DNA from 2 places in the Paenibacillus polymyxa M1 genome. Region 2 is predicted to be linked to the other one. Evidence: predicted binding sites of a transcription regulator. Region 2 holds the regulator's gene; the other holds the start of a gene.
The links. The regulator LexA, encoded in region 2, represses DNA repair genes until DNA is damaged. The targets are predictions, from matches to a motif close to CGAACATATGTTCG.

Region 1: addB (helicase-exonuclease AddAB subunit AddB) is a predicted target of LexA. The motif match lies at 10,319-10,332, and genes of this name have one in related genera.

What each region holds. Positions count from the first base shown of each region.
Region 1 covers NC_017542.1:3,961,353-3,977,639, forward strand. Annotated here, with positions in the region: gene PPM_RS17770 (AAA family ATPase) at 1-1,458, opposite strand, end outside; gene PPM_RS17775 (exonuclease SbcCD subunit D) at 1,455-2,639, opposite strand; gene addA (helicase-exonuclease AddAB subunit AddA) at 2,670-6,689, opposite strand; gene addB (helicase-exonuclease AddAB subunit AddB) at 6,686-10,252, opposite strand; gene PPM_RS17790 (class I SAM-dependent rRNA methyltransferase) at 10,493-11,872, opposite strand; gene PPM_RS17795 (Na/Pi cotransporter family protein) at 12,162-13,184, shown strand; gene PPM_RS17800 (NUDIX hydrolase) at 13,174-13,608, opposite strand; gene mtaB (tRNA (N(6)-L-threonylcarbamoyladenosine(37)-C(2))-methylthiotransferase MtaB) at 13,712-15,055, opposite strand; gene PPM_RS17810 (16S rRNA (uracil(1498)-N(3))-methyltransferase) at 15,057-15,821, opposite strand; gene PPM_RS17815 (site-2 protease family protein) at 15,982-16,287, opposite strand, start outside.
Region 2 covers NC_017542.1:3,162,534-3,178,820, forward strand. Annotated here, with positions in the region: gene PPM_RS14035 (hypothetical protein) at 1-276, opposite strand, end outside; gene PPM_RS14040 (DUF896 domain-containing protein) at 391-597, opposite strand; gene PPM_RS14045 (LysM peptidoglycan-binding domain-containing protein) at 706-1,074, opposite strand; gene lexA (transcriptional repressor LexA) at 1,264-1,890, shown strand; gene PPM_RS29650 (hypothetical protein) at 2,309-2,473, shown strand; gene PPM_RS29655 (hypothetical protein) at 2,515-2,655, shown strand; partial or broken gene PPM_RS30645 (hypothetical protein) at 2,968-3,344, opposite strand; gene PPM_RS14065 (helix-turn-helix transcriptional regulator) at 3,637-5,055, opposite strand; gene PPM_RS30120 (sporulation protein YjcZ) at 5,407-5,481, opposite strand; gene PPM_RS14070 (glycosyltransferase family 2 protein) at 5,701-6,582, opposite strand; gene PPM_RS14075 (FAD-binding protein) at 7,187-8,656, shown strand; gene PPM_RS28600 (hypothetical protein) at 8,853-8,960, opposite strand; gene PPM_RS30125 (YjcZ family sporulation protein) at 9,346-9,438, opposite strand; guanidine-I (ykkC/yxkD leader) riboswitch at 9,662-9,762, shown strand; gene PPM_RS14080 (DMT family transporter) at 9,848-10,186, shown strand; gene PPM_RS14085 (DMT family transporter) at 10,183-10,530, shown strand; partial or broken gene PPM_RS29280 (IS5 family transposase) at 10,544-11,307, shown strand; gene PPM_RS30130 (hypothetical protein) at 11,677-12,063, opposite strand; gene PPM_RS14105 (hypothetical protein) at 12,078-13,223, opposite strand; partial or broken gene PPM_RS30515 (YolD-like family protein) at 13,366-13,621, opposite strand; gene PPM_RS14110 (hypothetical protein) at 14,400-14,720, shown strand; gene PPM_RS14115 (fibronectin type III domain-containing protein) at 14,778-15,662, opposite strand; gene PPM_RS14120 (hypothetical protein) at 16,216-16,287, shown strand, end outside.

The DNA of each region.
Region 1 (16,287 bases), 800 kb from region 2:
AGCCACTTGTGCAGCAAGAATAGAACGCCGTGCCTCCGTCTCCTGTGTCTCCTGCTCCATTAGCTTTAAACGTTCGTCTGCTAGCGCAAGCCGTTTCTCCTGAGTGGAATACTCCTGTTCAGCTTCACGCCATTGCTCATTCGCTGTCTCCAGCTGTTGCAGCCGCTGCACAGCCTCTTGTAGCATACGCCGCTCATCTGCCCGCACTTCATTTTGCTTCAACTCCTGTTGAAGCTCCTGCTGCCGCTTCAAACCTCGTGTCTGTAACTCTTGTTCCTTTACGAGACCTGCGGCATGCTCAGCAAGGGTTTGTTCGCTATGCGCCAGCTCGACCGCCAAACGTTCCCGTTCAGTCCGCAGCACTTCCGTATCACGTTCCAGTTGAAGTGCCTGCTCCAGTTGGTCGATCCGAAGCAACAGCTTTGGTTCTTCCGCACTGAGTGCTTGCCGAGCCTGCTCGTCTGCTTGCACAGATACAAGCGCCGCCTCCGCTGCGGAGGCAGCCAGGACTGCCATTTGTTCAGCATTCTTCTGTCGTTTTTCTGCTTCGACAACGGCTTCTTTCCAATCCGTCAGTGCAGGCAGCAACGCCTCCGCTGCAGATGCTTGTCGCAGCTTACGCTCCAGCAAAGCAATGCCTGGTTCCTGTCTTGCCATCTCCTCCAGCTCGTTCACTCTTTGGCGAAGCTCGATGACCAGTTCCCGTGTTTTGTTCAGCGCCTCCGCTTCCCGTGAAACACGCTCTAGCTCGCGGCGCGAAGCCTCTGCATGGTCAATCGCTTCTTTAAGACGCAGCTTTACAAGCTCAAGCGCTTCAGCACTCGCATCCCCCAGCCCTTGCTGCTCCGCTTCCAACGATTTCAGGGCGATGTCGTTGTCCTTCACACGGCGGCTCAGCTTCTGTGTAAGTTGATCTCCGTACTTCTCCAGATGGAACAAACGCTGCAGCATCTGTCTGCGTTCACTGCCCTTTAAGGATAAAAACTCCGCAAACTTTCCCTGCGGTAGTACGACAGCGCGCGTAAAATCGTCCATTTTCAAGCCGATATACTCCTCCACACAGCGTGTCACATCCTGTACCTTGTCGGCAAGCACTTCCTCGCCGTCTTCTGTATACGCAATAAAACGGCTAAGCGTATTATTAACCGATACGCCTCCTGCACGTTTGAAACGTCGTTCTACACGGTAACGGCGAGGTCCTTGAGCTGACATTAATTCAAACGTAAATGCTACAGCCAACGTATCCTCGGCATGATTCATAATGCCTTGTGTACCATTCACCGCCCGCTCCACTTTACCGTACATAGCCAATGTAATGGCATCCAGCAACGTTGATTTACCACTACCCGTTGGACCAAAAATTCCGAACAGTCCCGTTTCGGTCAAATCGTCAAAGCGAATTTCCTGCGACTCCCGGTAGCTTTGCAATCCTGCCAGTTTCAGAAGGATCGGCTTCATACCTCATCCTCCTCAGCTTGGTCTCTTGCATCATCCTGTTCTACCAATTCCAGAAACAACTGTACTAATCCGTCATCCGGCTGTGCTCCGCCCGTCTGTCGTTGGTAAAACGCCCGGAACAGCTCATGAACCGGCAGTTCTGAACGTTGCTGTTCCAACTGTGCCGCAGCCATTTCTGGGTACACGGGGCGAATATGAATGATGCCTTCACGGCTTTTGCGCAACCGTTGAATATCTCCCATTGACATCGCTTCATCCAGCGTAATTTCCAGGTCAATAAAGGCATCAGCATCCAGTCCTTCGTCCAGCCAGCGATATACCTCTTCCAGACCTCCCCGTGCTCGCCACCTCACTAATGGGCGTCCACTGGTAATATACAATTCCTCAACCTGTGCTGGCTTGCCGGCAATCACGTCAATTAACGTAACCGATTTGGCTTGTCCAGCTTCGGAAAAGCTATAAGCCAGCGGAGAGCCACTATAACGCATCAGCCCATCGCCCTTCACATATTGGGGACGATGCAAATGACCCAGAGCCGTATACTGCGCTCCAATGCTCAAAGCAGACGGATCTACGGTATAAGCTCCCCCGACCTGAATCGGGCGTTCCGAATCCGACTCCAGCCCGCCAAGCACATAAATATGGCTCATCGACAAATTAACAGTATCGGGCTGAAACGCTGTACCTAGCTGCGACATCAGCATTCCTACACGGCGGCTATATGCCTCGCGTAGTATGGTTTCATCCCCGTCTTCAGACAATAGCTCATTCAGACGAGACTCGGAGGGATAAGGCAAGGCCGCAATACATGCCATTTCGCCCGTTCGCGGTGTACGAACGTGTACTGCTTCCCCATGAGGCAGTCCCAGCAATGTAATTCCACGCCCGCTCACCAGCGGGGTGACCGAGGCTACCCTTTCCGGCTGATCATGATTGCCGGCAATGACGACGAGCGGTCTTCCTCCAGCCGTAAGACGCGCAGATGCTTCATAAAACAATTGCTCTGCGGCGGCCGAAGGATTGACTGAGTCGTACACATCTCCAGCCATCATAATCAAATCAGCCTGCTGGTCGTCAGCCATTTTCACTAATTCTTCCAAAAACGCCTCCTGCTCCTTCAGGCGGCTTCGCCCTTCCAACGTGCGACCCAAATGCCAATCACCTGTATGCAAAATCCGCATGCTATTCCCCCTCTCCTTATCTATATATAACTACAACCGCACACTCTCTTCAGCTTCTATAAAATACAACCATTTCTCAGCAACCTTATTGCCTGTAATCTCTTCAATCACACGGGCATACAGCTCCAATTGAAAACGATATTGGTCCGTTAAATGTGACAGCGTACGATATTCGGAGACCCGGTCTGTTTTATAATCCAGCAGCACCAGTCCTTCGGGAGTTTCGAACAGACAATCAATGATCCCGTTCATCAGCACTTTATCGTCCTGCCCGCCTTCCGTAACTGTCTTCTGTTCTGGCAGCATCACAGGTAAACTGTGATTCCAGTAATCGGTTGCCCGCATGGTATAAGTAAACGGAAGCTCACGCTGAATACGGGATGAACGCAACATTCTGCTCCCCAGCTCACTTGAGAAAAATCTTAATATTTTATCCGTATCCAGCGCCTCTGCATGAACATCCAGTAAAATGCGTTGATTCAGCAAACGAGCCTTTGTTTCCTCAATAATTTCAGCGCTCATTACTCCATCTAAGGGCAGATGCAGCATCAACGTATGATAGACCGTTCCTCGTTCCGTAGGAGTCAGTCGCTGATTCCCCATAAACTTAGGTCTGCGCAAGTGTAATTGACTGCCCCCAGTGTCAGAATTTTCACAATCTTCTGGTAAGTCTGCTTGTTGGGAGATAGAAGATAGATTCAGCCAATCGTCCGATCCAATCTCCTGCATCTCCAGCCATCTTTTCATCTCTGTGACCGATGTATTGGCTGCTGTCTTGCCCGCCCGTTCATACGGGTAGGTCCAAGAAAGAGCCGCAGCAATATCCGTTTCACTTTCTTCGTCTAATTCGATTAGCTCAACATTTCTCAGTGCTTCAGTTTTCTTTTGGCGTTCTTCGGCCGATACCTCTTCTTCACGATCCGAGTTCACACGAGAGCCAGAAAGTGTTTCTGAGGCTACGATTTTAAATAACCAATCTGCCCCCGGCATGTGTTCCAGTCTGTGATAGTCCCCCTCCTGATCCCCTGCCGCTTTCCTCAGCGAAGTTGCAGAAGGATGCCGAATCAATGCAGGACCTACCCAGTCCAGATAGCTGCGACCTGCCGCCAGTATATAGTCTGGTAATACTGTTTCCGTATGCTCCTTGGCACGCGCCCAACCCGCTGCGCGGGAAGCGAGATCCTTCACGGTTCCGGTCATAATCAGCTTTTCACGCGGACGCGTAAGCGCTACGTATAGCACACGCATTTCTTCAGCCAACAGCTCCAGCTGTGAGCGTCGACGGATCGCTAAATTAGGCAGCGTAGGGTAGCTGACACGGTTTTGTTCCTCCACATATTTAGGACCAAATCCCAACTCCTTGTGCATTAGAAACGGCGCATTCAGATCCTGCTGATTAAACATTTTTGCCGTCCCCGCAATAAACACAACAGGAAATTCAAGTCCTTTACTTTTATGAATGGTCATAATGCGGACAGCCTGATCGGGTTCAGTCCCCCCACTGATCGATCCTAAATCACCGCCCCGCTCCCGCAGACGGGAAATAAAGGTCAGGAATCGGAACAAGCCACGGTTGGACGTAGAAGTCTCATACTGTCTCGCTCGGTCATATAAGGCCCGTAGGTTGCTTTGACGCTGTGAGCCGCCAGGCAATCCACCCACCCAATCTAGATATCCTGTTTCCTCCAGCACATTCCAAATCAATGCACTTAAGCTGCCTTGTCTGGCTTCCTGCCGCCATGCGTCCAAATTACGCAAAAATGAGCGTAGTCGGGCAGACAACGTATTGCCGTCGTCCCTATGGACAGAGTGGGGTGGAGATAGCGAGTCCTCAGTGAAAAGATCCATCTCCAATACGTCAGCAGAGGTCCCTTTTACGCTCTGATCGACTTGTTCAGTCTCTGCTGCCGCCAGCAATGCATCATAAAATAATCCATCCGGCTTCTCTAGCCGAATTTGTGCCAGTTCATCTTCGGTCAAGCCGACAATTGGCGAACGAAGCACGGATGCAAGCGGGATGTCCTGCTGCGGATTATCAATAATGTGCAGGAGGGACAACATCACTTCAACTTCCGTTGCCTTAAAAAAGCCTGTCGTCTGCTCTCCAGAGGCTGGAATGCCCTCAAGCCGCAGTTCCTCGACAATTAAGGGAGCCCATACGCTTGCTGAACGAAGCAAAATGACAATATCACCGTAGACTGCTGGACGCATCGCTTTTAATCCCCTATCGTAAATCAACAGTGGTTGTCCAGTATCTCCAGTCAGCTCCTTAATCCGTTGCGCGATCGCACGAGCCTCCAACTGTGCCGTTTCGAGCTCCGCAAGCTCGGCCAGCTCACTTTCCTGTAAAGCCGATTCGTCCCCCATTTCAGGTAGCTCCAAAGTCTCGGAAAGACCACGTCCACCTTTATCAACTAACAGCAGCTCAGGTGCGTATGCAGACGCAGCTTCCTGCTCTGTCTTCTCGGGATAGGACGCGCCGTGCACCAGCCATGCTCGTTCATCGTATTCAATTTCCGCTACATCCACACTCATAATCTGGCGGAACACCAAATTAACCGCATCGACAACTTCCTCCCGACTGCGAAAATTACGCGCCAGATCAATCAAAAAGCCATCTTCCTGCTCCTGCATACCGTACCGTTGATACTTATTCAAAAACAGCCCTGGCTCGGCCAGTCGAAACCGATAAATACTCTGTTTCACGTCTCCCACCATAAAACGGTTACCCGGTTCCTCGCGTGATACCAGTCTAACGATATCTTCCTGTACGGTATTCGTATCTTGATACTCATCCAGCAACACCTCGTCGAACTGTGCCTTGTATTCAAGTGCAGCATCGGAAGGGAGCAGCTTGTACGGAGTGGAGTCGGGATGTCTTAATATTTTGAGACAATAATGCTCCAAATCCCCGAAATCCACCAGTCCTTTTGACTGCTTGTGCTGTTGAAATCGTTCCCCGAAAGCAATCACGGTCTCCACCAGTTCGTCCATCAGAGGAGCCGTCGCATGCAGTTCCTCCAAATAAGCTTCTGCTCTCCTACCGAACAGGGAAGCCTTCATATCTGTAATCATTTTCTTAGCAGCCTCGCGTAGCGTCTTAACCCGTTCCTGCAATGCAGGCTCGGTTTGATCTTTTTTGACTGGCTTGAGCTTACCAAAGGACGCTGCCTGAAAATGATCATACAAGGATGCCCACGGCTGTGTCTCCAGCTCCTGCAGCAATTCCTTCACCATCGCCGCATCTTCTTGCAGCGTCATGGCATAGGGTGCAGGACCGCCAGCCTGTATAGCTGTTTCATGCGCCTGTTCCAGCAAACTCGCGGCTCCGCGCAACGAAAGTGCAGCATCCGCCAAAATACTGCGAACCCAGGGAGTCTCCCCCAACGCAGCTACATCCTGTACACGAAATGCTGCTGCCGTCTCCCGCAGCCAATGCTCCGGCCAAGGATGACTTTGCGAAAAATCATACAACCGCTGAACAAGCACATACATGGCATCATCGGTGCGTTCTCCACTAAACCAGTCGACCAGTCTGCGGAATGTGCTGCCTTCATCATGGGCCTCATATTTCTCCTCAAACAGTTCTTCTAATAGTTCTTGGCGCAGCAATTCTGTTTCATGCTCATTCATAATCCGAAAGCCGGGATCAAGAGGAATGGCCTGATAATGCCTGCGGATGACCTCCATACAAAAAGAGTGAAGTGTCGTAATTGAGGCGCGATTCAACAACGATAGCTGTCGGCGCACATGTTCACTTTCCGGTTCCTGTTCCAGCACACGTTCCAGGGCTTCGCGTATCCGTTGACGCATTTCAGCGGCTGCAGCCTTCGTAAAGGTCGCCACTAGTAACCGATCCACACTGAAGCCGAGCCGGGGATCGACAATTTTGCGAATAATACGCTCTACCAGCACTGCTGTTTTACCAGAACCCGCCGCTGCCGCGACCAGCATGTTGTTACCAGACTCCGAAATGGCACGCCACTGATCATCACTCCACATACTTCCTTCCGGCTTCGGCAAGCCTTTAGCGTTTGACGTGCCTATCATTGCTTCATTCCTCCTTTCCCTTCCTGTGTATGACCGAGCAGATCCCAGACCTGATCCTTACCCGGTTTCCCCCATTGGTTGTAATCACTGCCTTCCAGACTGTCATCAAATTGACAAACAGGCTTAAAAGAACAGAAGGTACATGCCGTTTCTTGCTGGATGCGATAAGGTTCAATGGCAACATCGCCCTCTGTCATCCGTGTACCAATCGTCCGAATGTTATTGCGCACCGACGCTAACAGGCTATCCCACTGTTCAGGCGAAGCAACGGAAGCACTGCTATAAAAACTGCCGTCTGCTTTCACCGCAACAGGTAAAATAGAGGAATATCCCTTGTCCAATGCTGTATCCATTTGCCCAACTACATCCCGATCCGCAAGCAACAATCCCTTCATCTTAAAGCGTTTCAAAAGCTCCTGACGAGCCTGTTCTGCGCTAAGGCCATTAGGTGATTGCAGCATCGGATTGTGGACGTGAAAATACAGTGTACCCGCCGGATAAGCAGTCTCGCCCAACCATTCCTCCGCCGCATTCAACAGCACATCCAGGTACGTGAGCATTTGCAGGGACAAGCCGTAATACACCTCATGTAGCTTAAGATCCTTTTGGCTGGACTTGTAATCAATGACACGCAGAAGTAATCCTTTTTCTCCTTCTGCCACATCCACACGGTCAATCCGTCCGACAATTTCCATCACAACGCCGTTATCTAGTCGGAAGCTTAACGGAGGAAGCAGCTGACCTGGTCCAAAGTCCAACTCCAGCCCAATCGGCTCAAAGCTACCTCTCCGTGCATGTTCACCCAAAATTAGCGAAGCACGGCTCACGATGTCTTTTAACTTGCGCAAAATATAGCCATACCGCTTGGAGCTCATTAAAATCTCGCCTTGCAGACGAGGTGCCAAACGCTCCACCGTACTTTCCGCCTCTTGGCGACATTCCTCGGTGCTGAGACTTCCCCAGCTGACATTGCGTTCACGCAGATTGATCGCCATCTCACCAAGCGCTGCGTGGAATAATTGTCCGATATCCGGAGCCTTCAGACGATACATTTGACGTTCCTTCAAACGAAGACCGTGAGAGGCAAAGTGAGAAAATGGACATGCGACAAAACGTTCCATACGAGATACGCTGGTGCGCAGCTTGCTGCCATATAGACGGCGACTCGTTTCCTTCTGCATTTCGGCATGATTTTCGTAAAAAAGTGAGGTCAACAGCTGACGCAGCTTGTCCTTCTCACGCCCCTGCTGGCTGGCATACCAGTTATACACCTCCCACCAGGGAGATAAAATATCACCGCCACGCCGCCAATGCCGTAATTGCGCAATGAGCTGCGGCAAAGCCTCGGACGGATGGGAAGCATACTCCCATTGCGTCGTCCAAGCGTCTCCAGGCAAAGGGTATCCGGCCAGTGGACGTTCATCCAGACCAGGAAGCAGTTGCCGCACATGTCGCACTAACTCTGACGGCAGCAATGGCTTGCCTTCTTCATCAGTCACCGCATAGCTCATCCATAGGCTTTTACCGGCTGAGGTAAGGGCCGTATAAGCGAGAAAGCGTTCGTCCAACAGACGTCTTGTCATATCTGGTGCCAGGTCTACGCCTTGTTCGTTCAATGCCGTACGTTCCTGCTCATTCAGCACACCATCCTCATGGAACACAGCCGGCATTACTCCTTCGTTCATCCCTAGCACAAAGGCATGTTGAATACCCGATACACGTGTACGGTCCGTATTTCCGACCAGTACCTGATCCAGAGCCGGTGGAACAAGCCCCATACGGAACTCAGCCAATCCCGTTTCCAGCACACCCGCAAACAAAGCAGTATCCAGTCTCTCATCACCCATCATTTCGACGATTTGATCCAGCAATTCAAGCACCGCATCCCATACCTGGCGGTGCTCCTTCGCCTGCTCAGGATTTCCTGATTCCTCTGCCTGATGAATGAAGGCGTCCAGCTTGTGACCAATTTCTGCATCCTCCAGCAACAGATACACGGCTTCACACTTCTCAAGCGCCGTTCGTGCCTTACCCATACGCTTCTCAAAAGCATGTAAAGGCGTCACAATCACATCTCGGCACAACTCCATCAAATCCAGCGTTTCATCCCGTTGACGGTTCCGTTCCTGTTCCTCCAGCTCCAGTGACAAGCTGGGTACAGCCTGCCATGGTCGGCCATCTGTCCAACGGCTGCCTTGTATTCCACAGGCCAGCACATAGTTTTCCAGACGGTCCATCTGCTCGCGGCTCACTCGACCGTCCAGCGGCAATAGAAGGTCTGTTTTGACCGCACGAAATACATCCTCATATCGCCAGCGTCGCTGCACGATATCCAGTGAAGCCCGAATCAATTCCACTAAGGGATGATGAAGTATACTTCTCCGCTGATCCAAAAATACCGGGACCTGATATTGCTTGAATATCGGTTCCACCCATGGCTCATAGTCTTCAATATGACGCACAAACAAGGCCATCTCCCGATAACGCGCGCCCTCTTCACGGGCCAAGCGGCGCATTTCGCGTACGGCTCCTTCCAGCTCGGCACGGCGATTTGCTGCAGCATACAGCTTTATACCCTCCGGTTGTGTATCTGCCCATTGCTCTCGTAGCTGCTGTAGCCGCATCCGCTGTTCCTGATTCCACAGCCCTGTACGATGTTCGAAATTAGCCTCCAAATACGCCAACGCTGGACGCTCCTTAAATCTCGGCATCGGATCAGGACGTAATAACTGTGTCTGCGTTTCAATCATCAGCTCGTCTGCCATTCCTTTAAGCTTGACGTAGGTAGCCGCCGAAGGATGAAACAAATCCAGCTCATGCGGAAGCTGGCCACTTTCGTAGCTGCGGTTACAGGTCAACGCCACCGTCAGCGAGGAGGCGTGCAGCATAAGTTGCTCCACCACCTTATATTCATGCGGTGTAAACCTTCGGTAGCCATCCATCCAAATGTCTGCTCCGCGTATAAGTGAAGACTGTGCAATCTGTTCTGTTAGCATGCGAAGCGTATCTTCACCATCGATATATTTAAGCGTCAGCTCCCGTTCAAAATCCTCATAGATTAGGCCGATATCCTTCAGCTTGCCTCTTAATATCGGGGCGGACTCCCCCGCAGCATGCATTCTCTCCAGTTGTTCCGGTACAGACCGAGCATCATTTCCGTACTGCTTTAACTCTGTAAACAACGTATTCAACCGATCCACAAAACCGAGTTGGTCTCCCGAATCCTTAAACAAACTCAGTTCATCCTTGCGACGACGAATAATTTTATATAAAAGCATCTTCTTGCCTTCTTCTGTTACAGGCACCAGGGCTGAACCCCCTGTTTCCTGCATGACTAAATAGGCAAGACGATGGAATCCCATCACCTGGGCGCGAACCGACCCCTGAATACCGTTTCCGGCTTCTGTAAGCAACGCATGCTCTGAAGCAAATGACGATTGCTCGGGCACAAGTAACAGCATAGGTTTACCTAGCGGCTCCTCGCGTAACATAGACGTCATTTCATTGCGGATTAACGTGCTTTTACCACTACCAGAGCGGCCAATCAATAAGCGGACCGACATGATGCGGCCTCCTTTCCAACCAAAAACATTCTATTAAACAGTATAGCATATCAGACAAAGGAGAAAAGAACGTACGTTTGCCATGTTGTAGCAATTGAGCCCTTCTCAAAAACAAACAGTCCCGCAGGATGGCTTGGTGCAAGCCTTCTCTACAGGACTGATTTATACTAAAAATGAGTTTGTTTCACCTAGTTATCTTTATCGCCTAAAAATAGATTACCTTTAACAAGGGTATAAAGTCTACAGCCGTGTCCGGCTGCGCACTTCAAAGATGGCAAATTTCAAATAATGACCTTCCTCCACACCTAAAATTTGAGGATGGTCCTTCCCTGCCGCTCTCCAATCTACCAGTCGGAGGGTTTTACCGGCATCTGTCGCCGCTTCCTTAATCGTGTCCAAAAACAGCTCTGGCCGCATATGGAACGAACAACTCGCCGTTACCAAATAACCGCCCTCATTGACAAGCTTCATCCCATGAAGGTTGATATCTTTATATCCACGTGTAGCTCCTTTGACAGCACTCTTCGTTTTGGCAAAAGCTGGCGGATCCAGAATAACTACGTCAAAGGTGCGTCCGCCACCCGCAGTCAGCGGCTTGGATGTATCTCCTTTGCCCCCCGCTCGCGCGGTGCGTTCCTCTACACCTTTCACCTGATTACGTAAATATTGAAAAGCATCGTCGACGACAAACTCGACGCGATCCTCAAAACCGTTCAGCTTCACGTTATCCCGAGCACTTTCAATCGCATGTTCAGAAATATCCAGACAAGTTACTTTTTTCGCACCATGTTTACACGCATTGAGCGTAAAGCTACCTGTATGTGAAAAACATTCCAATACAGTTGCGCCGTCCCAGAATGGGAATTCAACCACCTTACCACTTTTATTCACAGGCTTCATGACCGTTGTGGCGTCATCGCCTGGGGTTGCAGCTACTTCTTGTAACGTAATTCCGCTACGCGCTCCCCAACCTGTCATCAACGGCGCGATAGCCGCGCGATTTTCACGCTGGTCAAAGAAATAGCCAGTCTTTTGGCCCTCTTCGATATCGACCTTGATTTGTAAGCCATTTTCCGTCACCACCACATGGCGCGGGCAATCGCCGTACAAAGGACCTTTCGTCTGTTCCAACCCTTCCAGCTCGCGGATGGATACATCACTACGCTCATATATACCAACTGGCCCCATGACTTCAACAAGCGCATCTCTGATTTCTTCCCTGCGCCGATCCATGCCAAGCGTTAACAGCTGAACGACCAATACATCACCAAAACGGTCTACAATCAGCCCAGGCAAAAAATCAGCCTCGCCGTACACCAAGCGATAAGCGTTCCCCCCAGTCACAAAGCGTTCGCGATGCTCCAAACAATTACGGAAACGTTGGGCAAAGAAGCTTTGGTCCATCACTTCCAGCGGCTCATAGGACATCACACGCACTGTAATTTGCGAAGCAGGATTATAGTAACCTGTCGCCAAATAACGACCTTGATGGTTAAGGATGTTGACCAAATCACCTGCTTCTGGATCACCCTCAATCTTGGCTATTTCATTTTTAAACACCCAAGGGTGTGCTTGCTCCAGCCTTTTTTTGCGGCTACGTTCTAATATTACTGAAGGCAAAATCCTTCACTCCTATTCTTGAATTACTTAAAGTCCTTAAAAGTGTGGTGTTCGATGGGACGCAGCTCTGCGGTTCATTTGTTCGTACGATCGCTGGCGCTTCTCCAGATTCAAATGAACCGCTTCGCTACTGCCCGCCTGTATATCGATGTCACGCTTTTAGAGCTTGTGAAGATACTTCAAAATTATTGTTCCGTAAAAAACTGCTCACCCATGCTTGTCATGGCTGTCCTTGACAGATCATAGGCTGTTACATAAGTATTTTCACCTAGAAAAGGGGGCTATGGCCGTGTTCATACATGTTATACTCCCACTGTGCGGTGGGCTGCTTATTTTTTTAGGTGGAATGAAGCTGATGGAAGCTGCCCTCCGGCATTTGGCTGGCCCCTTCCTTACCCGCTGGCTGAACCGGGCTACGGTTTCCCCTTGGCGGGGAATGCTGTTCAGCTCAGGCATTACCGCCCTACTGCAAAGCAGCACCGCCGTAACGGTGCTGACGATCGGACTGGTCAACGCCGGGCTGTTGACCTACGGCCGCACGCTCGGCATCATTCTCGGCACCAATATTGGCACCTGCCTGACGACCGAGCTGATGGGGCTTCAGCTTGGCAAGCTGGCTGTTCCGTTGCTATGCGGTTCACTGCTCTGCTGGGGCACTGCCGTTCTGTGGGGAGAAACGGTCGCTGGCCGCCAGTATGCAGCTGCCGGAGCTTCACCCAGCTCTAATGGGCTCAGCCGCCCACAGGCTGTACAATTTATCAGCCTCGTCTTTGCCGGATTTTCGCTGATTCTGGCAGGTATCCGTGTGATGCAAGCCGTCGGCCCCTGGATTGAACAGGCCGGACTATTCCGCTGGTTTCTTGATCATGCTGCAGCCAACATGTGGTGGGCCTTCGCTGCGGGTGCCTGCCTGACCGCACTGGTTCACAGCAGCGCAGCCGTCATTGGTATGGCGATTAGCCTGGCTGCTGCGGGTGCCTTACCAGTCGATGTAGGGATCGCCATCGTCATTGGCTCCAATGTAGGCACCTGCGTGACTGCCCTGATTGCCGCTGTTGGCGGCAGCGTGTCTGGAAAATTTGTGGCCTGGTCCCATGTGCTGTTGAACGTAGGCGGGGCATTGCTCTTTATGCCGTTGATCCCTGGACTGGATATGGTCGCCACCTGGATATCTACCGAGCCCGGTGCCAAGGTAGCGCATGCCCAAACCCTGTTTAACGTCATCAGCTCTCTGCTTGCCTTGCCCCTCTGTTATTTACCTATATGGACACGTATAGAGGAGCGTATGTCCCTCCATAGAACTAAACGTTAATTCCTAACATGGACAGCGCCTTGCTTAGAATGACATCATTGTTGTCATATCCACCCTGGCGCTGAAGACGCCAAGCTTCTTCGGGCGTATGCCATGCGACGCCTTTGATTTCTTCAATCTGTGCCTGTAAATTCCCATCCAGTGCCTCTACGAGATAATAATGAACTTCCTTGTCCACTTCCCCATATTCAGGGTGCTGATACGTATAAGCAATCATATCCACATGCTGAATAATTCGTCCGTTCAGCCCTGTTTCCTCACGAATTTCACGTAGAGCTGTTTGTTCGATTGTTTCACCTGGTTCCATTTTGCCTTTAGCCAAAGATATCTTGCCATATCGGTCAGTAATCAGCTGAATTTCAAGTTGCTCCTCCTGTTTGCGGAACACTACGCCACCTGCGGAAATTTCCTTTTTTGCTGCCATCCTGTAATCTCCTTTCCTTGCGCAACAAGGATTCCGTCCTCTCTGTAAGGAAAGGCGAAATCCTTGTTGGCCATCGCTATTGCCTGTTCAGGCTCTTTTTATTTTACAAAGCTGTTTGCAGCCCATTCTCCAATACGCGGACCAATTGGCCTTCACTTTCATTAACGCCTGCCTTCGTCAGCTTCACGCGGCACACCTTACCAACCAGATCCTTATTACCTTCAAACACCAGTTGAATGTAGTTGTCACTATAACCGTAGAGTATGCCGCTATCTTCTGTCCCTTTAGGGGCTACTTCAGGAATAACTTCCAGCACCTGACCAACAAACTTCTCAGCATATGCCAGCTGCATTTGCTCAGACAGTTCAATCAGCTCACGCACACGTGCATTTTTCACGTCCTCGTCAACCTGATCCTCCATACGCGCCGCAGGCGTTCCAGTACGCTTGGAATACGGGAACACGTGCATTTCCGAGAAACCGATTTTTTTCATCAGCTCATAGCCATTGCGGAACATTTCGTCCGTTTCTCCAGGGAAGCCGACAATTATATCTGTTGTAATCGCTACATCTGGCATTGCTTTTCGAATCATAAGCATTTTGTTATAAAACTCTTCTGTCGTGTACTTGCGGCGCATCCGTTTCAGCACGGTATCGTCCCCTGCTTGAAGCGGTATGTGGAAATGGCGAACCAGCTTATTGGAGCGTTTCAGCACGTCCAGCATTTTTTCATCAATCTGGCTGGCTTCAATCGAGCTGATACGAATACGTTCCAGCCCTTCCACTTTCTCCAGGTCCCACAGCAGATCGGATAGGTCATAATTATCCATATCGTCGCCATAACCACCCGTATGGATACCCGTGAGTACGATTTCCTTGTAGCCTGCGTGCACCAGTTGACGCGCCTGTGTGATAATGCTCGCCGCATCACGGCTGCGGGATAAGCCCCGCGACCACGGGATAATACAGAAGGTGCAGAAGTTATTGCAGCCATCCTGAATTTTTAGAAACGCGCGGGTATGATGAGCAAAATCAGGTACATCCATTTCCTCAAACACACGGGTCTTCATTATATTACGCACCGCGTTTACGGGTTGACGCGACTCTTGGATCTCCTTTACAAACGGAATAATCTTATCTCGGTCCTGCGTACCAATAACAAGATCAACACCTGGAATATCCATAATTTCAGCTGGAGAAGTTTGAGCGTAACAGCCCGTCACTGCCACAATGGCATCTGGATTTCGGCGAATCGCGCGACGAATGATCTGACGGCTTTTTTTATCACCGGTGTTCGTAACCGTACATGTATTAATTAAATAGACATCAGCGGTCTGCTCGTCAAAATCCACCTGCTCATAACCTTCTTTTTTGAACAGCTGCCAGATCGCTTCTGTATCATAAAAGTTTACCTTACAACCTAATGTGTAAAATGCCACTGATGGCATATTAAACCCCTCCCATTTCTCCTGTCTCATATAAAATGCATGCCAATGCAACCATACCTGCGGTCTCCGCACGCAAAATACGTCTTCCCAGTCCTGTAGACTGTGCCCCGGCCTGCTCGGCCTCTAGGCTTTCCGCTTCAGTAAAGCCGCCTTCCGGGCCCACAACTACGAGCACACGCGGCTTGTCTGTGGACGCCCAGTGTCCTGCAAAAGGCTGGATTACATCCCGTAGCTGCCGACCCTGCTCTTTTTCATAACAATAACATATCAAATCATACCCAGCAAAAGAAGCCAGAAGTTCTTTCCACGTCAGGGGTGCGCTAACTTCCGGAATCCGATTGCGATGGCTTTGCTCAGCCGCTTCTTTCACAATTTTGCGCCAACGCTCCAGTCGCTTGCCTTCCTTTTTGGCATCATACTGTACGACCGTACGCTCCGATAAAAACGGTACGAAGCCGGTGGCTCCGATTTCCGTACATTTTTGCATCACTGTCTCCATCTTGTCCCCTTTAGGAAGACTCTGCGCGATGGTGATCTGAACATACGGTTCAGAGGTCATCTCCAGCGGTTCAATAATCGTCGCTTTCACATGATCCTGCTCAATCGTATCCAATGCAGCCAGCGCTTCCCTGGATACCCCGTCACTGACTATAATTTTGTCGCCACTACGGCCGCGCATGACTTTGGCAATATGCCGTGCGTCCTCACCCGTAACAATTACGTGATCTTCTAGAAATTGCTCTGCCGGAATAAAATAACGCTGCATTCTCTCACACCTATTCTAAAAATAACTATTATCCATTAACGCTCCGTACAAATTCCGAATAAATCACCAAGCACCATCATATCATCTTTTGCTCCTGTATGACCAGTCTGTTCCCTCTTCTGTTTATGTTATACCGATTCTCGTAAAAAAAAGGGAGCCCTTAGGCTCCGAACAGTCCGGTAATGTAAAAAGAGAACTGCAAAAACTGTATATAAATCATCTGAGACAGCGTGTAAAGAGGTTCAATCGTTACAGCTCGTACCTGCGGAATTATCAGTATAAGCAGAAAAATAAAGATCGACCATTGCTCAAACTGCTGGAGCTTGCGGCGCACAGGAGTGGGAGCCACATCCTCCACAATCCGGTAGCCATCGAGTGGAGGCAGTGGAATTAAATTAAAGATAAACAAAAACAGATTCAAATTGATCAGTGCATTGATAAATAAATAGATTGCCTGTGCCACCCG
Region 2 (16,287 bases):
ATAAGGACGGCGAATGAAGAAGATAACAGCCAGCATCAAGTACAAGCCAAATACCAGCCAGTCCATTCCCCGCATGCCGGTCTTAGTCAAAAAGTAACTCATAAGCATGTACAATACAGCAAGACCAGCCAGCATGATTGGCACAGTAATATTACGGCCACGGAAAATGTCCATTGCTGAACCTGCGCCGTTAATGGTTTGAATGCCTTGTTTCTTGCGCGTTTTATTTAAATGCGCTGTGTTTTTACGTACTTTTCTTTCAAATGATCGGGCCATCTCTCAATTCCCTTCCCAATAAATATTACATTAAAACAACTGCCTTAAAGCTGATCTATATAGATACCAGGAAAGATACCTAAAACAAGGCAAATGATGCAGGCTTTAGCGACATTAATGCTTCAGCCCGTCATTTCCCTTCGACGTATCATCGTCCACAAATTCAATGGTTTCAAGCTGCTGCCGAAAATTACGGCGAATGTTGCCTAAATAAATTTCCCGAAGGTTGGCGCGCTCTGTGGTTTCCTCTTCTGTCAATCCTTCGGCTTTTGCTTTGCGCGCTAATTCATTAATGCGCTGTACCAAGCTGTCTATATCCAAATTGTGTCCCCTCCATAAAAGCAAAGATATAATACACTTTGACATGTAGAAAAGAGCTTGTCAAGGCTCCCGCATTGCGCTCCTTGACAAGCTCTATAGTCTTATAGATCAGAAGTGTGGAAGCTTAAGCACCTGACCTGCCTGCACTCCCCGATCCTCCAAAGCGTTAATACGCATAATCCCTTCAATATATACCCGTGTATCCATTCGTTCCGGTTTATGATTCACGGCAATCTTCCATAACGTATCTCCAGGTTGTACGGTCAGCTTAATCACCTCTTTATTAGAAACTGAAGGTGCTGCGAAAACCGTAAGTACACCTGCCCCTGCAACCCAAACGATAATTACTAGAATAAGAAGCTTGAGTAAAAGAGTATTGGTAATAACCTGTAACAAACGCACCTTACCCTCTTTTCGGGTCTCCTGTAAATTCTCTAAGTTCATCGGGAAAATACTTTGATAAGTGCTATATTTCATAATTGGCCGCGTCCTCCAAACGTTTGTTCTTATGTTTTTCACAATATAACACGAACATTTGTTTTGTTCAATAGAAAAGAGAACAAAAGTTCGTAAATATTTTTAGGGATTATTTAGAACTTATGTTTGTACGAACGGAGGTTCTATGCTATAATTTTCCCAAACGTTACTAAATGGGGTTGATACGGTATGTCTAAGATTTCGAGCCGCCAGCAGGCCATTCTTGAATTTATCCGCAATGAAGTGCGTCTAAAGGGATACCCCCCTTCTGTGCGCGAAATAGGCGAGGCAGTCGGATTGGCCTCCAGTTCTACGGTTCACGGTCATTTGGATCGTTTGGAGAAAAAAGGACTCATTCGCCGCGATCCTACGAAACCACGGGCTATTGAATTACTTGGTCAAGACGAATCGGATAACAGCAACTTGATTAATTACTCCATTAGTCGTGTTCCCGTCGTCGGCAAAGTAACCGCTGGTCTTCCTATTACGGCGACAGAAAATATTGAAGATTACTTTCCTCTTCCCCAACACTTTGTTGGTGAGGATAAAATATTCATGTTATCTGTTGTAGGCGAAAGCATGATTGAAGCTGGTATTGCTAACGGAGACTATGTAATCGTACGTCAGCAGCAGACGGCTGATAACGGAGACATTGTAGTAGCTATGACAGATGAAGACGAGGCAACAGTTAAAACCTTTTACAAAGAAAAAGATCATATCCGGCTTCAACCTGAAAATCCAGCCTTTGAACCGCTTCGCCTGACACACGTCAGCATATTGGGCAAGGTTGTTGGACTCTTCCGGGACTTCCACTGATTTATCGTGCTTTCTTCCCCGTTATACTACCACGAATATAAAACCGGCCGCCTAGGCGAGCCGGTTTTATATTGTTATTATGTTTACTATGTGTGTCTCACAACTATTCTTTCCTTTTCAGCAACCTATATTGTCTCTACTATTATATCCCCCCCATTATCCGAAATAGTCCCGTCTGATCTTGAACTGTTTACTTTTATTAGCTAAACAAATGGAAATTTGACTCATGTGAACCTACTGTAGCCTTCCCCTATAACGTAAAGTTGGGAAGGCGAACGCAGGCTAGCATGAGTTTTTTTTAAAAACATTTAGGAACATAGGTACTAGCTTCTTTTTGTCTTTAGTAGATTTATGCTGATACATTACTAGCACAATTGACATATGTATATAGCAGACCTAAAGTAAAGGAGTTATGCAGATGATCAGAAATAGAGTTAAAACGTATAAGCATCGCATCGGGAAAAACAGATATCTGGTCGTTAAAGTCTTTCAAGCCGCAGCTGCTAAAACAGGAAGCGGAAATGCACTCGCAACTAACGCATTAAATATCAAAATTACCAAGCGTAAGCATAAACATCATTAAGATTTAACCGTACCTTCATTTCTTTGAAGGGAGGTGATATTATGAGCAGAAGACACAGCAACCGTGAATTGAGAAGAAGAAGATTAAACATCCGTTCCAACCAAAGAGCCACTGCGCGTGCAAGAGGTAACGCACTGGCTGTCAATCTGTTTAGCGTGAATGATGGACAACGCAGACGTTAATATTTATTTACAAGCAAAAAGCAGGAAGAATTCTTCCTGCTTTTTTTGTGTTAAATGATCCCCAAACTACCAATCCCGCCAGTTATAGCTTCTTCAAACTTGTATCAGCTTTGGTCCTGCTTGCCCGCATTTCTTTATAAATTTTATAAACAAGGCTCGAACAGCTGGACCCATAACCAATAATTGTAATGGATAGGCCACAACAAAGTTCTTTATAAAAATTTCTAAATATGCTTCAAATAATGAATGATCGCTAATAGCATGGCTAAGAATTGAAGTTAATAAACCGTAGAAAGACATAGAACAGGCCATTCCGAACTTCCGAACACCATTATACCATTTCCGAAGTTGATTTATATTTGCTTGGTGATACCGGCTATGATCAGATATGTGCCAGATTCCAATAAATTAATCACAAAGTTATAATCCGCTAAGAGATCCTTAAGTGAATATCCCTACTTTGCGGAATATTATTATGTTTATCAACCATAGGACCATAGTTTACTCAAGATATTCAGGAATATCTTCTCTCCTTTAATTCTGTAAACCCATTTCAAGTCTACATATGACAAATGCCTAATCAACTGGGAAGTGCTGTTATACTTATGATCTGGCCCTTTATAATCTAACTCGCTTTGCTTCATATCTTGAACGATGGATTTTAATCGGTTGTAATTCCCCTCCACCATTTAATAAAAGATGCCCACCTGCGGTGTCATAGATTCAGACCCTCTTAGATCAAAAATCATTAAAAAACCTCATTTCATGGGAAGATATAATTTGTCATAACTTTGTGCCATCAAAATATTTATATGTATGCTTTAAAACTGAACACTCAGTGACTCATTCGGGGCATGTGTAACAATTCCTTTAACTAAAAAGCTCTACCAACCATAAGGTTAGTAGAGCTTTTGCATTTAAGAACCTCCAACCTGTACAAGGATCTGAATATGTTGCGTCAGGACGGGAAAAAACAAAAAGCTACTTGCAACGATTAACAGTGTCATTTTTTTCAACATTGTCTAACCACACCTTTTCTGATAGTTTAAAATACTCTTCTCTGGCCTCTGGAGACGCGTATGCTTGGAAATGTGCAAAGAGACCCGTACAGTTTATAAAGTATGTTTCATTGTTTAGTATATGTGCTTTTACCATAGCACATAATAATTGTTTAAAACCATCATTGTACTTCCCCCTGTTTAAATAATAGTAGGCCACTTCGTAACAAAACCATGCAATATAGTCAGGTACCACTTGTTGGGTGTACATATCAGTAGATAGCGGAAGTTGGGTAAAGGCATCAATGTCTATCTTAAATCGTGATAGTACATCATCTACATTCAAATTATATCGGTTAGCCGCTATCATAACGTTCAACAACTTTGAGAGTTTTTCATCCTCCACAGTATGTGCTGTTTCAGCTATGTATTCAACATAATCTGCAAGCACACTTGTATCTCCAGATAGGAGTTTATTAACGTAAATATTACATCGTGCCCAGTCTTGATACATTTCTACCCAATATAGGGTATCATCATCAGTCTCTCTAACCCACTCCAAGTCTGCATAGGCATATGTATATTGTAGAGCTTGTTGATAATCGCCTTGGGCATCACAGACACTTGCACACAACAGGTCAGCATAGGTAATATATACAAACATGGGGCGACTTAAACTATTTTTAGACTCATCATCCTTTAGTTTCTTCTGTTGATGTTTCAAAGTGTATTGGATTTCCGCTTTTGCTCTCAATTTTCTCGCTATTTCATCAACCTTATCCCATTTACGCAAAGATCTGTACACATTAGCTAAGTCCTTCAATGCATCAAGTTGTTCTATTTCATCTAGGCGCTCGACATAAGGCTCGAAAAGTATGGCTGCCCTAAGATTGCGGCTTTGATCGTCATCAATCTGAATCGTGAAAATACGATATTGACAGATGGCCAAGCGTTCAGAATGTTGATATTTTTCCACTTCTGCTACACTTTCATAGAGCAATAGTGCAGCATCATATCGTCCCTGCGCTAACAATTCTTCTGCAATGTCAAATAGCTTGGGTGAGTAGAGTAGATTGTCCATGATAGCTCCCACCACTCGACGGATCGCATCCAACTTGTCCAACTCTGCACAGCGATACAAAAATGGCTCGATTCGCCTCATATTAGGGGGAATGTCGATAATATAGTTTTCTACATATAAGTCGTAAAAATAGCCTTCTGGTAAACCCATAGCCTCAGTGATTCTATCAATTTGGTTAACAGACATAGAACTATTTCCTGTTACAATGCCACTTACTATCCCCCTATTAATGCCTGCGATATGCCCGAATTGCGTTAGGTTCAGACCCTCTTGTTTTAGGTATCTATCTAATTCCGCCCGAATCGTAGGTGTATGCTTCATGTCATATCCACCCTTCACATAAAAATTCCAAAATTTTTATATTATTGTTATCTATTTTTCTCTAAAATTGACCATATGTCAATATATTATGCGAATAATGTGAGATTTCATTTTTAACATAAAATGAAATAAAAAAACTTCGGTAAGCATGGTTTATGCTGATCACTGACAGTAGAACCCAATAAGCGCAACAACCTATTATGGCAGGGTTTCCTAAATAGGCTGTAAAAACTTAGTTAACCAAAAGGAAGAGAATACTATGGTTACTGCCAAATAACCTATGCGCCATTGGGTTCAACTTTTACCATCTTAAAAAAAGTGAAGTGTGTTACATTATAATTTTTCACAAAATTAAATCCAAAATGCTTTAGTAATTATAACCAAGAGGATAAAAAGCACCAAAATTGCCTCTGTAGAAGTCCACACACCGTAGCCACTTCACATGCACCCATGGTTTTAACATCCTTTAATTGTTGTACTTCTAATATATGTATAGATACGTTTTGTGACAGGGCATACAGATTAAACAAAACAAAGACTCAACCAGCTAAACCGGCAGAGCCTAATCACCTTTTTGTAAAAACATTACAAGCTTGTGCCATTAGAGTATCATCGGTCCAACAGGATCACTTGCTTATCTCTCTGTCAATAAGGAATATGGGATATACACCTTGAAAACGCTATATTTAACATTTCCTGGTTATAAACTAAATACTTACTGTTTTGGTCTAGCACCCAGTTGGCAAAACCTAAAGCTCTGGTGTAGCTACCATAATCGTAGGGATTAATTTTAAACTCAAGAATATCCAGCATAATCTGGTTCTCTTCATCTGATAATTCCAAGCCCAACTTACTAAACTGTCTTTGACGAATTCTCCGAGCAGTAGCATCTTGTATAGCTTTGTGCTGATTGGACACTTGTCCATTATGTTGACGATAATACAATACGTTTATGGGGAGGTTTGCCATTTGTACCTGGAAAGCTAGTCGGTTCCACAGCTCGTAGTCTTCGGCATGGGGATAATTACTATCATATTGAATGCCAAGCCGACGGATCATGCTATTGCGCATGATTACAGCCGGATGGCAGATACAACAGTGAAATAGCAACCATGTTTTAATTTCGTCATGACTGGCCGGATTTACCTTTATTGATCCTCCACTAGATGAAGTAAAAGCAGCACCGCATACATCAACCAATGGATTTTGATCCATAAATGCGATTTGTACAGCTAGTCGATCTGGTGTAGAAATATCATCGCTATCCATACGAACGATATATTCACCATTGGCCTTTTTTAATCCTTCGTTTAAAGAAGCGATTAACCCTCGATTGGTACTATGGAAGATTTTTATCACTCTAGGGTCTGATATTTGTGAAATAAGAAAGGTAGATCCATCTGTCGAACCATCATCAATAACAATTAATTCAAAATCTGAATAAGTTTGAGTTAAAATACTGTGTATTGCTTCCAAGACAAAAGCCGCATTATTGTAAACTGGCAGTATGACCGAAGCTCGTGGCACAATATTCCCTCCATTTCATATTTTAAAAATAGAATCAGTAATAAAATCACAAAGCAGCTCCCCTATTTTTGATAGCTGTTCCTTCTATATTCTTATGTTCTAAGATATGTTCTGAAATATATTTTGAAGCGGCTTCTCGGTAATATAATATGCCCTTTTGAAAATTTAGAAGCTTTCCACTCCTAGAAAGCCAATCCTCTTATCAAAAGACACCTCCTTATAATTAATTAACAGAAAAAGATTCGCTAGTGCCATCAAAGATTGATTGGTTTGAATATTCATGCTTCAAAGTCGAGTTATTTACTTCTTAGATGATATTGACAAAATAAGTAATAAATTTGTACAATTAGGAAAAATATATTACTTAGATCCCATTCTTCATCGGTAATAAACCTATTATAATATCAGTAATATTTTCTTAAAGATGGGTATAACAACTCTCTTTTGCCTCTCCTTTTTGCAAATGTGCCTGTATTTAATTTAACTTAACCAATATTTGTCAGATATCACAGCTGCATATACTACTGTATATTTATATCTAAATGGAAAACGGACTGTGAGATTCAGCCGAAGATCATATCTGCATCTTAAAAAGGGGGATTGAATGATGGAACGAAATATAACATCCGTAGAACACTACACTCCAATTTTGATTGTCGGTACGGGTATCTCGGGGCTTGCTGTCGCTTATTATTTATCGAAAAACAATATCAAGTATACCATTACAACAAAAAAGAATGCGCCCAAACAAAGCAACTCCTTTCTTGCAGCCGCAAATACACGTGTTCCATCGGAGAATGATATTAACAATATTATTAATCTTACGATTAATAAATGTGGAGCAGATCGATCGGTTATTGAAACGCTATATAGAAACTCCAACATAGTTATAAGTTTTTTCGAGGAATTAGGAATCTCTTATGAGAAAACATCCTTTGGTATCATGCCTGAATGTTTGATTAAATCACAGGGAGGAAAAAAATTAGTTAATTGTCTGTTACAACATATTGAACAACCGCTGTGTAATAAAATTTTGATTGATTTGGAAAAGTCTGATGATGGAATTATCGCATTATTTTATGACATTCAATTAGATCAATTTATCAGGATATATACTAATTATTTGGTATTAGCTACAGGAGGATATGCGGGACAATTTAATTACAATGATAATTCACCGGGTTCGACTGGAGAAACGCTTATCCTAGCTAAAAAAATAGGCGCAAGATTAAAGGGAATGTCTACTGTAATGTCTCATCCTTGGTCAATATACAATGGAAGACAAATTTTATTGGGCGGAGTTGTATCTTTAAGCCAAGGGAAAATAGTAGATGAGAAAGGAATTCAACTATTAAAAGATGAGTATATTAGTGATGCTATTGCTCGAGATGATTACCACGAAATGATTGACGAGATTTTACATTTTGAACTAGATTGCATCAAGCAAAAAAAGGATATGTACTTGGATATGAGCCATGCTGATGAAACTATATTGAATGAAAGATTTAAAAAATATGGGTTTAGCACTAAGGTGGTTAAAAATAAAAGAATCAAAATCACACCAACAATGCACTATTCTTCAGGAGGAATCGAAATCAATGCTAATGCTGAAGTTATAAACTTGAATCGTGTTTTTGCTTCTGGAGAAGCTCAATTTAATGGTGATCTAGGTATGGGAAGAATCCCTGGACAAGCATTTGCAGCGGGTATCGTTTTCGGTAAATTAATTGCTGACAAAATAGCTAATGAAGGTGTCTTCAATACTCAATACCCGATTACATTTAAAGATCCACTTGAACCTATGCAACTGTACTCAAAAGAAAATAATGACTTTCCAATTGAAGAGTTTCAGAAAAAGTTGTCAACTCTAATGGTGGATCTGATCGCTCCTGATTCATCTGTGGTTTCTCTATCACTCCATAAAAGAGAAATACAAGAAAGTCAAAACATAATATTGAGTAGCGCAAGAGGATCAGGAAAACGATATGAGGATATTTTAACATTATTTTTTGGATATTTTGTTGCGTTAGAAATTATAGAAGATCTTGAAAAAAAAGCATTCGGTATAGGCTAATAAACCCTTCAATGAGAACGTTCCCCTTTCCGACGAAACCCAATAAGCGCAAAACTATTATGGCAGAAATTCAGCAAGCACCCACCAAAAGAACAGCGAATGCTGTGACTATTGCCAAATAGCTTATGCGCTTACTGGAATCAACCTTTTACAATCCATGAATGAAGTGATATTATCCAACAGTTCTTTTCACAAATTAAACCCAAAGTGATTTAGTGATGATAACTAAGAGAATAAAGAGCACTAAAATCGCCGCTGTAGAAGTCCATACACCGCCGCCACCATTACCTTCATATGCACCCATGCCTTTTAACCTCCTTTATCTGTCGTCACTTTAATATATGTAAGAATACATTCTTTGATAGGGCATGCTGGTAATTAAAAAACACCACAGAAACATTTTCCCCTTTATTTTGAATATATCCACTCTTATTCCCGTTTTCATTAACATTGGATACCACCTTTCCGTTAGAGCAGGCACCATTGATCAAAATACCATTGACGCATGAAAGTGGATCATAGCGCTTCTGAGTTATTAAAGCTAATCAAGAAAATGCTCAAATAAAACAAGCTCTACTAACCTTAATCGGTCGGCAGAGCTTGTTATCTAATCTGATTTCGGGCAGATTACCAAAGAAATAAGGGTATTGAACTTGTTGATGGGGCACTATACAATTTTCTTCACAAAATTAAACCCAACACGATTTAAGGATGATAACCAAAAGGATATAAAGCACCAAAATTGCCGCTGTAGAAGTCCACACACCTGCACATCCACTCATAGCTTTAGCCCTCCTTTAATTGTTTTCACCATAATATATGTATAACTACGACTCCGTGACCGGGCATTCAGTTAAATGGAAAATACACCCAACCAGGCGAATCCAGTGAAAATGCAGTTGTAGACTAAGCATCGGCGTTAAAGTAACTGGCAGGTTAGTGGTGGAGTTGTAAATTGACTCACGTTACATCGCGTGTAAGTATGATTTTAGCCAATAACTGAATAAAAACGTTTTCTAGGGTTCCGCAATCGCAAGATTGGTCTGGTCCAAGAGAAAACGCACAGCCAAGTGGCTGTGACACGGAGGGATAAAAGCCTGGGAGATAACCGCATTGTGCGGTTTATTTCCGGGCTTTTATCTTTTTCTTTTTTGCCCAATTTTTAATAAGAAGTTTAAGGAGGAGCGTGTTATGAACAAAACGTGGTTTTCAGTCATTGTGGCGGCTATATTCGAGGTTGCTTGGGTCAGTGGGTTAAAGCATGCGGATAGTTTTTTGGAATGGAGTGGTACAGTAATCGCAATGTACATCAGCTTTTATTTGATGATCAAGGCGTCTCGTTCATTAGCGGTTGGAACTGTATACGCTGTATTTGTCGGGCTAGGGACAGCTGGAACTGTAGTAGTTGAAATTCTATTGTTTGGCGCAGACATAAGTGTTTCGAAAGTAGCTTTAATCAGGCTGCTACTTATTGGAGTGATTGGACTAAAAATACTTAGTAAGAAGAAAGAGGAGGTAAGTGGACTATGAATTGGGTGTATTTGATCTCAGCGGGCATTTTTGAAATAATCGGGGTTCTGCTTATAAACAGGTTCAATCAAACCCGCAGTTGGAAATCGCTGACTCTTTTGATTACTGGTTTTGGCCTAAGTTTTATATTTTTATCGTTGGCAATGCAAACACTCCCGATGGGAACAGCTTACGCTGTATGGACTGGAATTGGCGCTTCTGGAGGCGCTATCCTCGGCATGATCTTTTATAGTGAGCCCCGCGGTTTAATGCGCATTTTGTGTATAGGGTTGGTCCTTAGCTCTGCTGTGGGGCTGAAACTAGCTAGGGCCTGTACGCAAACTGTACAACTCGTAGAAATCTAGTAAAATAAGGCACATGAGACGAAGATACGAGTTAACGGATGAAGAATGGAATATAGTTGACCCCCTGTTGCCCCCAGCCCGAAAAAAACAGGGAGGACGTCCGCCCAAGGATCGGCGCCAGATGCTCAATGCCGTGCTTTGGGTTGCTCGAACGGGCGCGCCATGGCGGGATTTACCGAGTTACTATGGCCCTTGGTCTTCAGCCTACAGCTTTTTCTGGCGGCTACAAAAAGCGAATATTTGGGGTGAAATACTGAAGCATGTCGCCATCGAGCCGGATTGGGAGCAGGTCATGGTCGATGCCACCATCGTCCGCGTCCATCAACATGGAGCGGGCGCAAAAGGGGGCAGGACCGGCAAGCAATCGGACGTTCGCGCGGAGGATTAACTACCAAAATTCATGCGATGGTGGATGCGCTCGGCTATCCGCTGCGTTTCGAATTGACGCCAGGACAAGACCACGATTCTGTCACCGGCTATCGCCTTCTTCATGAACTGGACTTCTGCCCGGGCGAAGTGTTGGCTGATCGCGCCTACGATACCAATGCCATTCTGGAGCTTTTGCAAAGCCGAGCGATCACTCCGGTTATCCCAAGCAAACGCAATCGGCGGGTAAAGCGCCCGTTAGATTCTGAAACGTATAAAGAGCGACACTTAATTGAATGCTTTTTCAACAAAGTAAAAAACTATCGACGCTTGGCCACTCGCTATGAAAAAACAGCGAACATGTTCATGGCTTTTTTGACGCTGCTTTCAATTCGTTTATGGCTCAAATAGGTTTGCGTACAGGCCCTAGTTAAAAATATATTAGTCCAGCCCTAAAGTTCGTTTCCTGAGCAAGCTAACGATGAATGTTGATTTTAATAAAGCTACGGCAGTCTAGGATTATATTTCCTCTTCCAAGGCTGCCGTTGAAATAAAATTCTACGAGAGTTTAGAACTGAAATTGCAGAAACCAACCTCAGTGTCATCTTCAAAACGCAATTGATCAAAATTATGAAGTCGACAAAATATATTAGGTAAATCTCTAATATTAAGAGTCAACATTTTGGCTTGTATAACTTTTGATAAAGTTCTTCTTGTGTGCATATAGGACTTGTGAACAAGCTAGAACCCCCTTGCTACCATATTTGCTTATGGTATCCTCTACTTTTCCATTAATTTATTGAATATCTCTCTATCTTTGGAAGTAAAGTCGGAAATCCGTTTCTTTTGCTCGTACGTGTTGGTACTTGAATCCAATTTAATGAAGCCATTTTCACCAACCACGTATACGATATTTTCTTCTATTTTATATGACAGAACGTTATCAATCACTGTATTTGGGGCTTCAATTTGATGAGTGTATAGTATTGGAGGCTCACCCGCTCCTCCCCCCCTGTAAATCTGAAAAGTCCCATCTCCAAAAAACTCTAGCGTATCTTTTCCATAAGGGTACTTCCTCATCGTGTTGTCTCCAGGATTTGCCAAAAAAATTATAATAGTAGTTATAACTAGTAGAGAGATCAAGATGTAGATGTGTCTGCGTTTCATCTGCACTTCACACCTCACTTCCAAGCTTTTTTTGTATCAGTTACTGTAACATAAGATGTATACTCATTGAGTGTTCCCCATGATTCCATTAAATTTGTTAGATTGGCCGCAGCCCAACCGAGTTTGTTGTCCCCAGTAAACATTTGTTTAAAATTATATTCAAAATTATATTTATCATAATATATTGTAGTAATTTCCCATTGTCCTTTTACATATGTTCCATCTATTTTGTATTTCATTTTGTGAAAAGCGTTATATAAATCTTTGTCACTTTCAATTGCAATAGACCCATAACTTGAAAAAATTTTAACTTTTTTGTCGTTTGCTTTTTGTACTTCTTTTTCAATTACATACATATTATGTTCTTTAGATTTTTTAATTTGTTGCGCCTCATATGACCACTCGTTAAAGTGTAAATTCCCTGGTTTGTAATCAAGGGAATGTTGAAGTAAATTGGCTGTGATGTCCCCGTACTTCTTTCGAGCTATAGGAACAGCTACTAATGCAAATGCTTTACGATCAGGATAATGTATTACAGTATCTGTTGAATTCTTTACCTTCTCTACGCCTCGCACCCAAGTCTTTTCTAGTTCTACCATCGGATTTTCAAACGGAAAAGTATTATTTCCTGCATACACTAACATATTCTTACTGTATGCACCTTCCAATACTTTTTTCGAGGCATCACGCTCATCCTGTTCTCTTGTTTCCTTAGGTTCTACCTGAGGACTGTACTGAATTTTTCCCAATTGATCTTCTTTTTGTTTTAAAACAAGTTCAAACTCAAGGATCTCTTTGCTAGTATCAATCTGTTCTTGATACTTATCTACATAAGCGTGTGTAAACGTAATATCTCGGATTGTATTTTCATTTCTAACGATTTGGATATTACATTTGCGATAGTAATCCTTAGTATCAGGTTTATATTCTGTGGTTGCCCATGTATACAGCATGTTGGAATTATCCGCATTGTCTATAACTGAAGGAAGCGAATGAAGCGGAATTTTGCTTTGAATATGTAGCGAATGAGCCAAGTTCGGAGACTTAGCTGAAAGTTTTATGGAACTATTATTATTATAAGTAAAGCCAATGATCTCACCTTTTACAAACTCGATTGGTTCACCACCGGATTTGCGTTCTATTCTTAATGAAATGCTCATTGAAATAATCTCCTCTGTTAATTCAATCTAGTTTTATAGGAAAAAATTGCGAAAAAGATAATTTCCAAATATTAATATATACAAAAAATATTAAATAGTAAACATATTTTCAACGTGCTAAAGGACGTAAAAAAAGCCCCGGTTACCTATGGCCTTTTATGTACTGCAGAATAATATCCTCCAACTTAACCCAGCTAAAATCATCTTCACCGTGTGGCAGCCGTACGTGAATTGTAGGAATTTATTAGCGCTTGCTTGATTAGCTGCACTTTCTGATCATCCAATTCTGGCTTGCCGCGCCGTTAACTGTAGTTCATGAGTTTTAGATACGCTTCCTTATGTTCCGGTATGATGCGGCTGCTTTCCCCTAATCCATTACCTTCGAGTCTTATTGACATGACATGTATGCAGCCTCCTGATGTGTTATGGACAAATTATATTCTGAGTACAGAAAAATAAACTTCAGATCATTGGAGGTTTAATACCGTATAATGGCTATTTCCAAACGAGAAATGTAATGATCTTTTGGCACCATCCCAGCCCTCTATGATTACAATATAGAGCGTATCCGTCTTCGCTCAGCAGAATAATGTAGAGTATTGGTGGTAGCGTTCGATATCAGGTAACAAAGCATTCAACTTCTTTGTTACCCGGCGTTTCTGTATACTGTACAGATCAAAACAATGAACGACGAAAGCGGACACAACTATTATGCAACAATTACGGAATAGACGTTGCCAAAGTTACACTAAACTTTTGCAGAAGTTTACGATGGCGCACGTGAAGCCATGGAAAGATTATGGGGGCGATATTCCTGAGCCAGTAGGATAAATCAAGAACAGCAGTAATTTTAACGTGTGTATTCCTAAAAGCCTACGTCGTCCATTGCCAAAAGGGGCTACCGAAAATTCTCTCTTGAACTAGCATTGCCTTTACAAATTGAGCAAATGAGGGATTTACAATAAAGTTCGTCCCCCCTATTACCCCAGTCTAAACAGACGCATCGCAGTTCGTGCCAACCTCAAACGGCAAGTCATTCACCGCATTGGTGCCAAGATGCCAAAGGCTAAGAATAGCTGCCAGTTCCCAAAAAACAGTTATCAATAAAGCGTACAATCACAGCACGTTGATACATTTAAACTAATCAGGAAATTATCCAAGTAGGAGGAAATAACCATGGCATTTGAAGGTTATGGAGAAGACAAGCGAGAACATTGGTTTGACTGGCCCTTCCCCTTGTCGGTATCAATACTGTATGTGGATGCGGATGTGGATGAAGCAGAAACGAAATGGTATCTCATTGACGAACAAGAAAAATACTTGATCCGAATTAGGGATGAAAAGCAAATTGAACTGCTTCATCACTGCATGTATGGAGTCTTGTTAAATGACGAGAAGATCAACTGGATTATTGATAAAAATGGCGGTAGATTTACCTATCACGATAGTGTGCAAGATTTTATCAATTTCCAGAAAGAATACCTTGATACACTATAAGAGGCGTGAACAGTTAAAAGCTCTACCGACCAATTAAGGTTAGCAGAGCTTTTAAATTTATTTAGAATATTCACTTACTTCAAATGTTAGGATACGATCATACAGCATGTAGTCCTTACGGCTACTGAACGGGCCTTTATTGTTATCGTGCTTATTAATGGCATATGAAGCCGATCCAGAACCAGCCTGCTTACCTTCATACCAAGCGATAAAGTCATTTACCTCTTTCATGCTCAGATCGAATTCTTTCTCTAGACCAGTTGTCATGGTGACTACCAGAATTGCGCGGTTTCCTGTTGGTTGCTCAGGATCAGTTTGACCGCCTCCACCTTGGGGAGCTGCTGAAGCTTCATTGGAGTATTCTGAATCCACACTATTTACTTTAGCACTCACAACAAAGTAGTATTTTGTTCCGTTGGTCAGATCTGGAATGATGAAGTTTCCATAGGCATCTTTTGTTGCTGTTGCGGTTTCAGTATATTTGCCGGATTCTGTTCCGTATTTTACTGTATAGCTTTCTGCATTCTCGATTTGATCCCATTTTAAAGTAACTTTACTGTCGCCTGCAGAAGCATCTAAATTGAATGGAGCATTGATAGGTAATAATTCTCCGTCTTCTGCTATATCTATAGCATCAACTTCAAATTCCTTACCTGCTTGATTATTCGTCAATTTAACAATATGCTTACCTTTGTCTAAATTTAGTTTTTCAAACAAAATAACTCGATGTTTTACTGGTGAGCCATACGCTGAATAATTCATTATTTTCACACCGTCAATGTTCACTTCAATGTTATTAGATTGTAAAGTCCAGACTGGAGCTAGAACTCTAAGCTTTTCGCCAGTGAAAGCAAATGAAATTGTCGCGCCTTTGTCTTTACTATAATAATATCCCCCTTTATATGCTTGGTCTGGCTCATCGGATGGTACGAAAGCAAACACTCCATTTTCTCTCAAGATTGTCTTATAAGTATCATCAAATCTCTTCCAACCTACTTCTGGTTCTGTAAGCCTGTCCCCAACAGACGCAGCATAAATATTTGAATTTAATAGACTGACCGTTACAAGTAAAAAAGCCCCGAATAATACTCCTATTTTTTGATAAATCGTATTTTCACTATTATTTCCCCCTAGTAATTTAATGAACAGATACTAAGGTAATATATTCCTCAAAACATGTCTAAACATAAACTTGCTGATTTATAAATATAATCTAAATATTTGCATATTTATTTTTTATTGGGTATGAAACAGGTCTTACACCAGTTCCCCAGCTGAATCCTTTACCTCTACTCTAAATTCAAATTAGTCAAAAAAAAAAGCGCTGCCGACCAATTAAGGTTAGCAGAGCTTTCTATTATATATCGCAAATAAGACTGCCATTTATCAATTCTCATAACAACTAAATTTTATGGTACTTAGTAACTATGTACACAGATATACAGATTATATATAATTATTTTTGTAGTTAAATTATAGAAAGAAGGGATTTAATTTGAAAAGATTAATGAGTTTTGGTATCGCCGCATCATTGCTTCTGTCACTAAGCCCTGCTGCTTTTGCGCAG